DNA from 4 places in the Streptomyces sp. NPDC004284 genome. Region 1 is predicted to be linked to each of the others. Evidence: riboswitches for the same ligand, from Rfam matches in the RefSeq annotation. Region 1 holds a riboswitch; each other region holds the start of a gene.
What was found. A riboswitch is a leader RNA that binds a small molecule or an ion and turns the genes downstream of it on or off. The one in region 1 is predicted to bind cobalamin.

Region 1 (3,649 bases):
TGGCGGGCGCGCAGGATGGAGAGGACGAGGTTGACCCGGGCCTCACCGGTCGGCGCGCCGCCGAGGACGTGGAGGCCGTCGCGGATCTGGGCGTCCTTGACCTCGCACAGCCAGCCGTCGACGTGCAGCAGGAAGTCGTCGAAGCCGTCGTCCTCCGGGCGCTCCTCCAGACCGAGGTCGTGGTCGAGCTTGGCGGCCTGGATCAGGGTCCAGATCTGGGCGCGGATGGCCGGGAGCTTCGCCGGGTCCATCGAGCTGATCTGCGCGTACTCGTCGAGCAGCTGCTCCAGGCGCGCGATGTCGCCGTACGAGTCGGCGCGGGCCATCGGCGGCACCAGGTGGTCGACGAGGGTCGCGTGGACGCGGCGCTTGGCCTGGGTGCCCTCGCCCGGGTCGTTGACGAGGAACGGGTAGATCAGCGGGATGTCGCCGAGGGCCGCGTCGGGGCCGCAGGCGGCGGACAGGCCGGCGTTCTTGCCGGGCAGCCACTCCAGGTTGCCGTGCTTGCCCAGGTGGACCATGGCGTCGGCGCCGAAGCCGCCGTCCTCGGCGCGGGCCGCGATCCAGCGGTAGGCGGCCAGGTAGTGGTGGGACGGCGGGAGATCGGGGTCGTGGTAGATCGCGATCGGGTTCTCGCCGAAGCCGCGCGGCGGCTGGATGAGGACGAGGAGGTTCCCGCGGCGCAGGGCGGCGAGGACGATGTCGCCCTCCGGGTTCTGCGAGCGGTCGAGGAACATCTCGCCGGGCGCCGGGCCCCAGTGCTCCTCGACCTGCTCGCGGAGCTCGGCGGGCAGCTGCGCGTACCAGCGCTTGTAGTCGGCGGCCGGGATGCGGACCGGGTTCTTCGCGAGCTGCTCCTCGGTCAGCCAGTCCTGGTCGTGGCCGCCGGCCTCGATGAGGGCGTAGATCAGCTCGTCGCCGTCGCCGGAGACGAGGCCGGGGATGTCCTCGACGGGCCCGAAGTCGTACCCCTCCTCCCGCAGCCTGCGCAGCAGGGAGACGGCGGAGGCGGGGGTGTCGAGGCCGACCGCGTTGCCGATGCGGGAGTGCTTCGTCGGGTACGCGGAGAGGACGAGCGCCAGCTTCTTCTCGGCGTTCGGGATGTGGCGGAGCCGGGCGTGCCGGACGGCGATCCCGGCGACGCGGGCCGCGCGCTCGGCGTCGGCGACGTACGCGGGCAGGCCGTCCTCGTCGATCTCCTTGAAGGAGAACGGGACGGTGATGAGGCGGCCGTCGAACTCGGGCACGGCGACCTGGCTGGCGGCGTCCAGCGGGGAGAGGCCCTCGTCGTTCTCCTCCCAGGCCTCCCTGGACCCGGTCAGGCACAGCGCCTGGAGGATCGGCACGTCGAGCGCGGCGAGCGCGCCCGCGTCCCAGGCCTCCTCGTCGCCGCCGGCCTGCGCCTCGGCGGGCTTCGTACCGCCCGCCGCGAGGACGGTCGTGACGATGGCGTCGGCTCCGCGCAGGACGGAGATCAGCTCGGCCTCGGGGGCGCGCAGGGACGCCACGTACAGCGGGAGGGCGCGGGCGCCGGCGTCCTCGATCGCGCCGCAGAGGGCGTCGACGAAGGCGGTGTTCCCGCTCATGTGGTGGGCGCGGTAGTAGAGCACGGCGACGGTCGGGCCGGTCCCGTTGCGCACGGTCCGCTCCAGCGGGCCCCAGGTGGGGGCGGCGGCCGGGGCCTCGAAGCCGTGGCCGGTGAGCAGGACGGTGTCGGAGAGGAAGCGGGCCAGCTGCTCCAGGTTCGCCGGGCCGCCGTGCGCCAGATAGGCGTGCGCCTCGGTGGCGACGCCGACGGGGACGGTGGAGGCCTCCATGAGCTGGGCGTCGGGAGCCTGTTCGCCGCTGAGCACGACCACCGGCTTCCCGGCGGCGCGGATCGCGTCGAGGCCCTCCTGCCAGGAGCGGACGCCGCCGAGGAGCCGGACGACGACCAGGTCGGCGCCGTCGAGCAGCCCGGGGAGGTCCGCGAGGGGGAGGCGGGAGGGGTTGGCGAAGCGGTACTCCACCGGCCCCCCGGCCGCGCGGGCGCTGAGCAGGTCGGTGTCGGAGTGCGACAGCAGCAGGAGCATGGCGAGCTCAGGCCTTCCTCGGGGTTGTCCGCGCCCCGGGTGGTCGTGTGGACGGCGGGAGTTCCTGACTCACCCGTCCCTCGCGGGTACGGGCTCACAGTGGCGGGACCGCGCCGGATTCTCACCGGGCTTCCTCCCCGGGGTCCTGGGACCCCATGCCGATCTGCATCCTAGATCGTGCCGGGGTCGGGCCCCAGGGAGCGTCGGGGTCGGCCGGATCACACCGGGACGTCCGACGGCGGCACGGGCGAGCACCGGCGGGCCTCGAGCACCAAGGACCGGCAGGCACCGGCAGGGCCCGGAGCGCCAGGAGTCGGCCGGATCACACCCGGTGGTCAGGCGGTTCCCCGTGGGTATGCTCGCCGCCATGCCGCCCACCCCACCCCCGACGCCCGAACCGGGCGAAGCTCGCATACGGGACCGTGGCGACGCCTGCCCCGGGGCGCTGCGCCTGCACCCCGCCGACGACGGACGCCTGGCCCGACTGCGCCTGCCCGCAGGGCGCCTGACGACACATCAGGCGGAGACGCTCGCGGTCGCGGCGGAGACGCTCGGCGACGGACGGATCAGCATCACCTCGCGCGGCAACGCGGAGCTGCGCGGGCTCGGCGAGGGCTGCGGGGCAGACCTGGCGTCCCTCCTGGACGGGGCGGGTCTGCTGCCCTCCCCCACCCATGAGCGCGTCCGCAACATCGTGGCCTCGCCCGGCGCGGGACTCGACGGACTCGGCTCCGCGGACGTGCAGTTGTGGGCCCGCGCACTGGACACCGCACTCTGCGCCGAGCCCCGGGCGGCGTCGCTCTCGGGACGGTTCCTGTTCGTCCTGGACGACGGGCGCGGGGACGTCGCCGGGCTCGGCGGCGATGTGAGCTTGATCGCAGGGCCGGACGGATCCGTCCTGCTGCGGCTGGGCCCGGAGGCCTTCCGGCTGGCCGCGACCGACGCCGTCCGGGCCGCCCTCACCGCCGCCCTCGTGTTCCTCGACGCCGCCGGGGCCGCCGGGAACGGGGCCTGGCGCCCGCGCGAGCTGCCCGAGGAGCACGTGCCCGACTGGGCCGGAGCCCTCGCGCGGGCCGGGATCACGGCGGAGCCCGTACCCGTACCGCCGCTTCCCGCGTCCCCGCCGCCCGCGCCCGGCCCCCTCGGCGAGCGCGCCCTGCACGTCCTCGCCCCGCTCGGCCGGCTGACGGCCGCCCAGCTGCGGGCCCTGGCCGACGGGGCCGAGGAGCTCCGGCTCACGCCCTGGCGGGGGGTGGTCGTCGTGGGGGCCGCCGACCGGGACCTGGCGGAGCACGGCCTGATCACCCGGCCCGACCTGCCCTCGGTCGGGGTCAGCGCCTGCACCGGACGCCCCGGCTGCGCCAAGTCCCTCGCCGACGTACGGGCGGACGCCGCCCTCGTCCGGCGAGGGGGCCTGCCCGTCCACTACTCCGGGTGCGAGCGCCGCTGCGGCCACCCGCACGGCACCTGGGTGGACGTCCTCGCCACCGGCGACGACACCTACCTGGTGAACGGCGTACCGACCCCCCGCACCTCCCTGCCCGAAGCAGTGACCACGGCCCGCACGACGAGATGAG
Region 2 (3,649 bases), on a different contig from region 1:
GGTGAACAGTTCGTGCTCACCGGGGACGGGGGAGCCGAGGAGCAGGGAGAAGACGACCCTCAGCGCGACGACGAACAGGCCCAGCTTCACGAACGCGCCGTACGAGCGGGCCCAGGGCGCGTCCGTGCGCCGGGCCGCCACCACGTAACCGGCCACCCCGACGAGCAGTCCGAGCAGCAGCGGGTTGGTGGTCCGGGAGGCGGCGACGGCCAGGCCGAGCGCCCACAGCCACCACGCGCCCGCGTGCAGGGCGTTGGCCCGGCTCGCGACGGGTGCCGAGAACACGCCGACGCCGCCCCCGCCGACACGGGCACCGGCGACGGGCGCCGACTCCGTGGACGCACGACGCGCCGACGCCGTGAACACGCTCCGGGCCGTACTCATCCGCGCCGGCGGGCCTTCCAGATCGCCGCCCCGCCGAGCGCCAGGACGGCCGCCCCGCCCGCGAGGACGCCGAAGGACGGGCCGCCGCCCCCGTCGGATTCCTGGGCAGCGGCCTTCGGGGGAGCCGACGCCGTCGCCCCCACCTCCACCTGCTCGCCACAGCCCCGCGCCGGGTAGCCCGCGATCCCGCACAGCATGGCCACGCTGTCGTACCGCAGCGGCTTCGCCACCACGGCCAGCGCCTCCGCGGCCGTCGCGTCCTCGCGGACCTCCGCGCAGCCGGCCTCGACCGGCTTCTTCGGCGAGGTCTCCCCGGACGGCGCGTCGGTGGGGCCGCCGAAGTCGACGACGACCGCGATCCGCTTGGTGCCGTCCTTCTTCTCCACGCCCCCGCAGATCCCCGAGAAGTCGGGGGCGACGGAGGGGCGGGAGGTGTCGTCCGTGCCGTTGCTGACCGCGAAGCGGAAGCCGATCGCGTCGCCGTCGGCGGGCCGGGCGCTCGCCGGGCCCAGCGTGGCGTACGTCCAGGGCTTGCCGCCGTCGCTCTCCCAGAACGACCAGTAGCGGTAGCCGGCCGCCTGCGCCGGGGCCGCCGCGGCCAAGGCCAGGAGCGCTCCCGCCGCGGCGCCCGCGATCCGCGCGCGGCTCACTTCTTGCGGCCGCTGATGAGGAAGCCGATGCCGACGCCGACGACCGTGCCGATGCCGATGATCCACCAGACGTCGAAGCCGGACTCGTCGTCGCTGGTGGAGGCGGCGGAGGTGTCCGGGGCCTTGGGCGCGGGGCCGGTGGCGTTGAGCTGCTCGACGAGGTCCGCCGTGCCGAACTCGCGCGGGTCGGTCTCCGTCGCGCGGGCCGCCAGGATCAGCTGCGCGTAGGCGGCCGGGCCGTTCTCCTTCGCCCAGGCGGTGGAGTTCTTCTCCAGCCACGCGAGCGCCGGCTCGGCCTCCTTCGTGGCACCGGCGGCGGCGAGCGCGACCACGGCGTCGGCGGTGTTGCCGATGTCGGGCTGCTCGGTGGTGTCGGTGGCGCCCGGCATCGGCGGCAGGGTGAGGTGCCCGGTCTTCGCGAGGGCCTTCGCCAGGTAGGAGGCGCCGTTCAGCGCGGCCCGCTCGACGGTCGGCTTCGACAGGTCGTGGCAGACGGGCGGCTGCTGGGGGGAGGCCTTGGTGGCGACGATGCTCTTGCCGAGCGCGGCGAGGGTGGACGCGGCGGTGGCGTCGGCGTTGGCGAGGAGCTTGCCGGTCTTGTCCGGCTGGTACGCGAACGCCCCGGCGCCGTCCTTGTCGGAGCAGGGCAGGGCGAAGGAGAGGAGCGCGTCGTACGGGGTGCGGCCCTCGGCGGAGGTGAACGAAGCGGGCCGCACGCCGATCGCGGCGAGCGCGCCGACGACGACCGAGGTGGAGTTGGCGTCGCTCGCGCCGCCGGCGCCGTAGCCCCAGCCGCCGTCCTTGTTCTGCACGGTCCGCAGCCAGTCGGAGCCGGACTTGACGGCCTTGTCGATCTTCTCCGGGGCGGCGGCCTGGCCGCGCACGGCGCGCAGCGCCTGGACGGCGACGGCGGTGGCGTTGGTGTCCCGCATCGTCCTGGGGTCGCAGGGCTTCGTCACGTCCGCGCGGTACGAGGCGAACGAGCCGTCGGCGCACTGCTGGCCGAGCAGCCAGTCCACGGCCCGGTCGGCGGGCTGGTAACCGGTGGCGCGCTGGGCGAGGAAGGCGAGCGACTGGCGCCAGACACCGTCGTACGTCGGGTCCTTCGTGCCGTACAGGCCGGTCCCGGAGGCACCGGCGGAGGCGGACGGGGAGGGCGCGGCGACGGCCGGAACGGCTGCTGCGGTGCCGAGCGCGGCTGCGGCGGCGGCGAGCGCGGCGGCGCCGCGGCGGACGGTGTTCATGGGGCCCTCTCCTGCGGCCGGGCACCGGCACGCCTCGGGGGCACCAGGCTCCGGCTCCGTATTCCTCGACGGTGCCGGCGGTCATGTCCCGGGCGGGGCATTCCGACTCACCGACCTCCGGAATCTCCGGGGGGAGACGGTTCACGGCTGCGGGTCAGTGCCGGATTTCCACCGGCTTCCCCCCGTACGGGCATGATGACGACGCGCCCACTCTACCGGCCCGTACGCCCGCCGCCCCGGGGGTGGGAGGCGCCTCACACCGGGGCGGGAGCGGGTTCGCCGAGGCGCTGCCGGGGAGCGGACCGCTGTGCCATGCTGGCGCCGCCACGACAACATGCCGACGGCGTCTTCACGGGGGTGCGGAATGCGGGCGTTGACCGAGAGCGACCCGCGGGGGATCGGTCCCTACCGGCTCCTCTACCGGCTGGGCGAGGGCGGCATGGGCCGCGTCTACCTGGGCCGCTCGCGGGGTGGCCGCACGGTCGCGCTCAAGGTGGTGCACGGCGCGCTCGCCGGTGACCCGGGCTTTCGCACGCGCTTCGCCCGGGAGGTGCGGGCCGCCCAGTCGTTGCGCGGCGCCGGCACGGTCCCGGTCCTCGACGCCGACCCGGACGCGGAGGTGCCCTGGCTGGCCACCGCGTACGTGCCGGGCCCCGCGCTCTCCGAGGCGGTCCTGGCGCACGGACCGCTCCCCGAACCGGCCCTCTGGCGGCTGCTCTCCGGCCTCGCGCACGCCCTCGACGGCGTGCACCGGGCGGGGCTCGTGCACCGGGACGTCAAACCGTCCAACGTGCTGCTCTCGCTGTCCGGCCCCCTGCTCATCGACTTCGGCATCGCACGCTCCGCCGACGAGACGGCCCTGACGGGGACGGGCCTGGTCGTCGGATCGCCCGGTTTCATGTCGCCGGAGCAGGCGGAGGGGCGGACGGTCGGGCCCGACGCGGACCTCTTCTCGCTCGGCGCGGTGCTCGCGTTCGCGGCGACCGGCCGCGGGCCCTTCGGCGGCGGTTCGGTGGCGGAGCTTCTGTACCGGCTCGTCCACCACGAGCCCGACCTCGCCGGGGTCGACGGGCCGTTCGCGGAGCTCGTACGGCGCTGTCTGTCCAAGCGGCCGGACGACCGCCCACCGGTGACCGAGCTCGCCGCGCTCGCGGACCCCCACCGGGAGGAGTCGGGGAGCTGGCTCCCGGCGCCCGTGGTCGCGGCCATCGCGCAGAAGGCGGAGGAACTGCTCAACGCGGAGGCGGAGTTCGAGCCGGAGCCGGAGCGGGAGCCTGCGGCGGGGCTTTCGGTGGACCGGGACCGGGAGCGGGAGCGGGACCGGGAGCCTGAGCCGGGGCTTTCCGAGGCTCCGGAGCGGGGGCCGGAGCC
Region 3 (3,649 bases), on a different contig from region 1:
CGTTGGAGTCGCGCAGCGCCTCGCGGGTCTGCGCGTCCCACACGCCGAGCTTCTTGAGCTCGTCGACGAGGTACGAGTTGACCTGGAGGAACTCGCCGGAGAGCGTCTCGCGCTTGAACAGGTTGGAGACCTGCGGCTCGATGCACTCGTAGACGCCCGCGATCGAGGCGATCGTCGCGGTCGGGGCGATGGCGAGGAGGAGGCTGTTGCGCATGCCGGTCGACGCGATGCGCTCGCGCAGGGCCGTCCAGCGCTCCGGCCAGTTGAGCTCCACGTCGTAGTGGTCGGGGTGCAGGACGCCGCGGGCGGTGCGGGTCTTGTCCCAGGCCGGGAGCGGACCGCTGCGCTCGGCGAGGTCGGCGGAGGCCTCGTACGCCGCGAGCATGATCCGCTCGGCGATCTTCGTCGACAGGGCGCGCGCCTCGGCCGAGTCGAACGGCAGCTTCAGCTGGAAGAAGACGTCCTGGAGGCCCATCGCGCCCAGGCCGACCGGACGCCACTTGGCGTTGGAGCGGCCCGCCTGCTCGGTCGGGTAGAAGTTGATGTCGACGACCCGGTCGAGGAAGGTGACGGCCGTGCGGACGGTCTCGTCCAGGCGCGCCCAGTCGATGTCGCCGCCGGTCACGAAGGCGCCGAGGTTCACCGAACCCAGGTTGCAGACGGCCGTCTCGCCGTCGTTGGTGACCTCGATGATCTCGGTGCAGAGGTTCGAGGAGTGGACGACCGTGCCCGGCTCGGCCGTCTGGTTGGCCGTGCGGTTCGAGGCGTCCTTGAACGTCATCCAGCCGTTGCCGGTCTGCGCGAGGGTGCGCATCATCCGGCCGTACAGGTCGCGGGCCGGCATCGTCTTGCGGGCCAGACCGGCGGCCTCGGCCTTGAGGTAGGCGGCGTCGAACTCCTCGCCGTACAGGTCGACGAGCTCGGGCACGTCCGCCGGGGAGAACAGCGACCACTCGGCGTCGGCGTTGACGCGGCGCATGAACTCGTCCGGGATCCAGTGCGCCAGGTTCAGGTTGTGCGTACGGCGCTGGTCCTCGCCCGTGTTGTCGCGGAGCTCCAGGAACTCCTCGATGTCCGCGTGCCAGGTCTCCAGGTAGACGGCGGCGGCGCCCTTGCGGCGGCCGCCCTGGTTCACGGCGGCGACGGAGGCGTCGAGGGTCTTCAGGAACGGCACGATGCCGTTGGAGTGCCCGTTGGTGCCGCGGATCAGCGAACCGCGGGCGCGGATGCGGGAGTACGACAGGCCGATGCCGCCCGCGTGCTTCGAGAGGCGCGCGACCTGGTGGTAGCGGTCGTAGATGGAGTCCAGCTCGTCCTGCGGGGAGTCCAGGAGGTAGCAGGAGGACATCTGCGGGTGGCGGGTGCCGGAGTTGAAGAGCGTGGGGGAGGACGGCAGGTAGTCCAGACGGCTCATCAGGCCGTACAGGGCGGCGACTTCGTCCAGCGCGCGGGCGCTGTCGTCCTCGGCGAGGCCGCAGGCGACGCGCAGCATGAAGTGCTGCGGGGTCTCGACCACCTTGCGGGTGATCGGGTGGCGCAGCAGGTAGCGCGAGTAGAGGGTGCGCAGGCCGAAGTAGCCGAAGCGGTCGTCGCCGGCCTGGTCGATCGTGGCGTCGAGCCGGGCCGCGTGCGCCGCGACGAGCTCGGCGGTGCGGTCGGCGATGAGGCCCTCGCGGTGACCGACGGCGACGGAGGCCGAGAAGGAGACGGCGCCCTGGCCGGCGGCCTCGTCGGCGATGGTGATGGTCAGGAGCCGGGCGGCGAGCCGGGAGTACGCGGGGTCCTCGGCGATCAGGCCGGCGGCCGCCTCGGTGGCCAGCTCGCGCAGCTCCGCCTCGTCCGACGTGGCGCTGCGGCCGCGCAGCGCGGCGGCGGCGACCTTGCCGGGGTCGGTGTCCGGGAGGTCGGCGGTGAGATCGGTCAGGGTCCGCAGGAGTACGGTCCCGGGGCCGTCGGTCTCGATCGCTGCGGCCGGATCGGCGGGCGCGATGGTCACGTGGGGGCTCTCCCTCGCTCGGCTCGGGGCCAGGGCGGGGGGAGGCGGGCAGGCGGGCACCCGTACGCGCGGGCGCGCCGCGTCCACCGGCCCACTCCGCGAGGCCCGGACGTCTGTGACACCCGGAACGGACGGACCGGGCGCGCTGCCGGCAGGTCCTCGGACTCGCTCCGTACGAAGCACGAAACCGCACGAAGCACACCGTTGCGGGACAGTTCCGGATTCGCGCCGGATTTCCCTGCGTCGACAGCGAGGACGAGCATACATGTGGGGGGCGCCGCTCGTGGCACCCCCCACATGTTGTGTCGGTCCCGGGAGTTACAACTCCAGGGCGTACGTGCGCAGCGAGTGATCGGAGATCGGCTCCCAGTCCCGTTCGGGGGTGCGGACGAAGCCGAGCCGCTCGTAGATCCGGTGCGCGGAGACCATCAGATCGGCCGTGGAGAGCACCAGGCGCGCGCAGCCGGGGAGGGCCCGCGCCCGGTCCACGCAGGCGCGTACGAGGGCCTCTCCGACGCCCCTGCCGCGGGCCGCCGGCGCGACCACGAGCATCCGGAACTCGGCCTCGCCGGGGACGGCGATGTCCGCCCAGGGGGTGCCGCCGGGGGCGAAGGTGACCCCGCCGACGATCCCGCCGTCGGCGTCGACGGCGACGAGCACCTCGCTCTCGCGCGCCCGCCGGGCCGTGTCGCGGAGCACGTCCAGGTAGAAGTCGTCCTCGCCGTGCAGCAGCAGCCCGTCATTCAGATAGGTGAACCCGGTGAGGTCGCCGAGCTCCTCGTACTCCTCGGGCCGTACCGCCCTGATCGTGAAGTCCATGCCCGCCAGTCTGCCGCGCCCGGCCGTGCGGAGGGGCCCGGGTTTCTCCTGGTGAGATCCCGGGCCCCTCCTCGACGTGTCCGTGGGTCAGTGCGCTCCGGCGCCGACCTTCGGGAGGTCGCGGACGCCGGCGTCGCCCGCGTCCGCCGTGTAGTCCTCGGGGGAGGTCTCGTCGACGCCCTCGGGGGCCTTGACGGCCTTGAGGACGAAGGTCAGGACGACCGTGACGAGGACGTTGAGCGCGAAGGAGGTGAGGCCGATGTAGCCGATCTCACCGATGCCGGGGATCTCGGCGGCCGAACCGCCGAAGTGCTTCTGGGCCGGGTTGGTCGGGCTGGCGACGCCGTACGCGGTGACCGTGCCGTACACCATGCCGACGGCCCAGCCGGCGAGCAGCGCCCAGCGGTGGAACCAGCGGGTGAACAGGCCGCCGACGAGCGCCGGGAAGGTCTGCAGGATCCAGATGCCGCCGAGCAGCTGGAAGTTGATCGCGACCGTCTTGTCCATGGTGAGGACGAAGATCAGCGCGCCGACCTTCACCAGGAGGGAGACCAGCTTGGAGACCTTGGTCTCCTGGGCCGGGGTGGCGTCCTTCTTGATGAAGTCCTTGTAGATGTTGCGGGTGAAGAGGTTCGCCGCCGCGATCGACATGATCGCGGCCGGGACGAGCGCGCCGATGCCGATGGCGGCGAACGCGACGCCCGCGAACCAGTCCGGGAACATGTCCTCGAAGAGCTGCGGGATGGCGAGCTGGGGGTTGGTGACCTTGATTCCCGCGGCGATCGCCATGAAGCCGAGCAGCGCGAGCAGGCCCAGCATCAGCGAGTACAGCGG
Region 4 (3,649 bases), on a different contig from region 1:
GCGGGTTGGCGGAGTCCTTGCCGATCAGGTGGTCGACGACCGGGAAGAGCACGTACAGGACGAGGATCCCGGTCCACCAGAAGAGCCGGAGCCCGGTGGCGTTCACCAGCCCCCAGGAGAGGAAGGGGAAGGCCGGGATGAGCAGGCCGAACAGCCAGAGCCAGCGCTTGGGATCGCGCCAGGGGGCGGGGGTTTCGGGGGAGTCGCTGTGCAGGGCCAAGGCCGGCTCCTCGGGGAGATGGACACTTCACATGCCTACTGTCCAGTTGATAGACGGATTCCCCCTGGGGCGTCAATGCTCTGGGCGGGGACCGGTGGATAAAGTGGGGGCACGATGACACGTTTCCGCGAGAGTGTTCGGTCCCTCCTGCGCGAGCAGGTGCTCGACGCCGCCTACCGGCTCGTCGCCGCCGACGGCTGGGGCGGGCTGCGCATGGCCGGCATCGCGCGGGCCGCCGGCATCAGCCGTCAGACGCTCTACAACGAGTTCGGCTCGAAGGAGGCCATCGGGCAGGCCCTGGTGCAGCGCGAGGTCGAGGGCTTCCTGCTCGGCATCCAGCGTGAACTGGACGCCCATCGCGGGCAGTTGGAGGCGGCGGCCGCGGCGGGCGTCGGCTACACGCTCCAGCAGGCCGTGGACAACCCCCTCATCAAGGGCGTCCTGCTCGCGGCGCGCGGCGGCGAGGACGATCTCCTCGCCTACCTCACCACCCGCGCGGAACCGGTCTTCGGCACGGCGATGGCGATGCTCGACGCGTACGCGACCGAGGCCTGGCCCGACGTCGACGAGGAGTCCCGCGGCCTCGCCGTCGAGACGATCGTGCGGCTCACCGTCAGCCACATCGTCCAGCCGGTGGGCCCGCCGGAGGAGTCGGCGCGGCGCATCGCCAGGATCACGGCGCGGATCGCGTACCCGGGCGGGGCCTGAGGCGGAGCCTCGCGGGAGCGGGAGCGGGAGCGGGAGCAGGAGCAGGAGCCGACGCCGGCGCGGGAGCCGGCGCGGATCGCGTACCCCGGCGGGGTCTGACCCGGCCGGGCGCGGAGCCCGGAGGGGGCGGGGAACCGGGAAGCGGCGGCGGCCGACTGCCTCGGCGTGACAGAACCGTCGGGCCCTTCCACCCCCTGGGGGAGAACCATGAACCGCCGCAACCTGCTCCGCGCCACCACCGCCCTCGGCGCCACGGGCGCCCTCGCGGGCGTCACGGGAACCGGTGCCACCGCCGCCGGCGCGTCCGCGCGCCGCCCGCTCCGGGTGCACCTCGTCCTCTTCGACGGCGTCGAGGAGCTCGACTTCGCAGCCCCCTACGAGGTGCTCTCCGCCTCGGGGTTCTTCTCCGAGCGTCCGGTGGACGTCCGGTACGTCTCCGTCGACGGACCCGGCACCGTCACCGCCGCCTTCGGCACGGAGGTCCGTGTCGACCACCCCTGGGCCCCGCGCGAGGCCGACCTCCTCGTCGTGCCGGGCGGCGGCTACGCGCGCCGGGACAGCCCCGGCGTCTGGGCCGAGATCGACCGGGGCACCCTGCCCCGCGCCCTCGCGGCGGCGGCCCGGCCGGGGCTCACCGTCAGCGCCCTGTGCACCGGCGTCATGCTGCTCTCCGCCGCCGGACTCACCCGGGGCCGCCCCTGCACCACCCACCACAAGGCCCGGCCGGACCTGGAGCGGCAGGGCGGTGTCCTGAAGGGGGCGCGCGTGGTGGACGACGGCGACCTGGTGACCGCCGGCGGCGTCACCTCGGGCCTGGAGCTCGCCCTCTGGCTGGTCCGCCGGGAGCTCGGCCCCGAAGCGGCGAACGGCCTGGAGGCCATGCTGGAGTACGAGGCCCGCGGCACGGTCTGGGTCCGGCCGGACGCGCGCTGACGAAAGGGGTGAGGCCCGCTGCCGGAAACGGGGGATCTTCGGCAACGGACCTCTGTTGAATATTGTACTAGATCATCGGGGGTGGTGCGCCCGGCCCGCGGCGGTGGCGAAGGGTGGCCGTGCGGGGTACACCTCCCCTGAGGCGCGGACACGGCCACCCGGGGCCGGACACGCCCGACCGCGTCGCCGATGACGACGAGGAGGTCGCCGTGGAAGGCAGAAGCAAAGGGATCGTGCGGTCCTTCAACCGTCTCGGCGGGTACGGCTTCGTCGTCCCCCTGGGCTCCGAGGAGCAGGTGTACTTCCGCGCCGAGGACATCGAGAACGAGAGGCGGACGGTCTCCGAGGGGCAGCAGGTCTCCTTCGTCCTGGTCCTCGGCGACGGCCGCTTCGAGGCCAGGGAGCTGCGCGCCTGACACCGGCCGGGCCCCGGAGCGCGGTCGCCGCCCGGTGGTACTGTGCCGAGGCCAGTCGCACCTTTGTACGCACCTGAACGGGTACGTGCACGGGTCAGGGAATCCGGTGGAAGACCGGAACTGACGCGCAGCGGTGAGGGCGACGGGCGGAGCATCGGCCACTGGGCGGCACGACGGGCCCGGGAAGGCGCTCCGTCCGGCCGACCCCGAGTCCGAAGACCTGCTGGCGGCCCCGGCGGCACGCTGCCGTCCGGGGAGGACCGTACGACAGGCTCCGCGTATGAGCCGTGGCCGCAGAGGAAGTTCCCGTGCCGCTCGCACACCCCGTCCGCTCCGCCGTGCTCGCCCTGGCCGGCGTCCTGCTCCTCACCGCGACGGTGACCGGCTGCGGCGGAGGGTCCTCCGCACCGTCCGGGAAGAGCGCCCCTCAGCACGGCCATCCCGTCACCCTCGACGACAACTGCGGACGGCCGGTCCGCGTCGACCGCGCCCCGCGCCGGGCCGTCGCCCTCGACCAGGGGGCGGCGGAGATCATGCTCTCCCTCGGCCTCGCCGACCGCATGGTGGGCACCGCGACCTGGACGGACCCGGTGCTCGAGGGGCTGGAGAAGGAGAACGCGAAGGTGCCGCGCCTGGCCGACCGCTACCCCTCCTTCGAGAAGGTCCTCGACACCGAACCCGACTTCGCGGCCGCCTCGTTCGGGTACACCCTCGGCAAGGGCGGGGTGGCGCCCCGCGAGCGCTTCGAGCAGCTCGGCGTCCCCACGTACCTCTCGCCCACCGACTGCGTCGGCAAGGACAACAGCGGCGACGGCGACGGAGTCCGCACCCGCCCCCTCACCATGGAGACCGTCTACGGCGAGATCCGCGACCTGGCCCGGGTGTTCGCGGTCCCCGAGCGCGGCGAGAAGCTCGTGGCCGGGCTCAAGGCGCGGGTGGCGAAGGCCACGGCGGCGGCCGACTTCACCGACGCCACCGTCCTCTACTGGTACTCGGACTCCAAGTCGCCCTACATGGCGGGCTGTTGCGGAGCGCCCGGGATCGTCACGAACGCGCTCGGGGCGAAGAACGTCTTCGACGACACCCGCGAGGAGTGGCCCCAGATCAACTGGGAGACCGTCGCGGACCGCGACCCCGACGTCCTCGTGCTCGGCGACCTGACCCGCCGCGCGCAGTCCGCCGAGAGCGCCGCCAAGAAGATCGAGTTCCTGGAGTCCGACCCCGTCACCCGGAACATGGCGGCGGTGAAGCACAAGCGGTACGTCCTGCTCAGCGGCCAGGCGCTCAACCCCGGCCTCCGCACCGTCGAGGGCATCGAGAAGGTGGCGGCCGCGCTCCGCTCGTACGGTCTCGCGAAGTGAGCACCACCCGG

Region 2: linked by a shared signal. The riboswitch ahead of ACFYUS_RS33360 (prenyltransferase/squalene oxidase repeat-containing protein) and the one ahead of cobN (cobaltochelatase subunit CobN) in region 1 are both predicted to bind cobalamin.
Region 3: linked by a shared signal. The riboswitch ahead of ACFYUS_RS02910 (ribonucleoside-diphosphate reductase subunit alpha) and the one ahead of cobN (cobaltochelatase subunit CobN) in region 1 are both predicted to bind cobalamin.
Region 4: linked by a shared signal. The riboswitch ahead of ACFYUS_RS36505 (ABC transporter substrate-binding protein) and the one ahead of cobN (cobaltochelatase subunit CobN) in region 1 are both predicted to bind cobalamin.

The regions. Positions count from the first base shown of each region.
Region 1 is NZ_JBIAMJ010000005.1:84,109-87,757, forward strand. It holds gene cobN (cobaltochelatase subunit CobN) at 1-2,072, opposite strand, end outside; cobalamin riboswitch at 2,112-2,244, opposite strand; gene ACFYUS_RS15155 (cobalamin biosynthesis protein CobG) at 2,428-3,648, shown strand; gene ACFYUS_RS15160 (precorrin-8X methylmutase) at 3,645-3,649, shown strand, end outside.
Region 2 is NZ_JBIAMJ010000019.1:16,895-20,543, forward strand. It holds gene ACFYUS_RS33350 (energy-coupling factor transporter transmembrane protein EcfT) at 1-285, opposite strand, end outside; gene ACFYUS_RS33355 (SCO2322 family protein) at 381-1,034, opposite strand; gene ACFYUS_RS33360 (prenyltransferase/squalene oxidase repeat-containing protein) at 1,031-2,278, opposite strand; cobalamin riboswitch at 2,353-2,503, opposite strand; gene ACFYUS_RS33365 (protein kinase) at 2,652-3,649, shown strand, end outside.
Region 3 is NZ_JBIAMJ010000001.1:622,603-626,251, forward strand. It holds gene ACFYUS_RS02910 (ribonucleoside-diphosphate reductase subunit alpha) at 1-1,996, opposite strand, end outside; cobalamin riboswitch at 2,129-2,272, opposite strand; gene ACFYUS_RS02915 (GNAT family N-acetyltransferase) at 2,315-2,815, opposite strand; gene mctP (monocarboxylate uptake permease MctP) at 2,903-3,649, opposite strand, start outside.
Region 4 is NZ_JBIAMJ010000024.1:6,023-9,671, forward strand. It holds gene ACFYUS_RS36485 (alkane 1-monooxygenase) at 1-220, opposite strand, end outside; gene ACFYUS_RS36490 (TetR family transcriptional regulator) at 335-928, shown strand; gene ACFYUS_RS36495 (DJ-1/PfpI family protein) at 1,136-1,861, shown strand; gene ACFYUS_RS36500 (cold-shock protein) at 2,071-2,277, shown strand; cobalamin riboswitch at 2,374-2,499, shown strand; gene ACFYUS_RS36505 (ABC transporter substrate-binding protein) at 2,586-3,638, shown strand; gene ACFYUS_RS36510 (FecCD family ABC transporter permease) at 3,635-3,649, shown strand, end outside.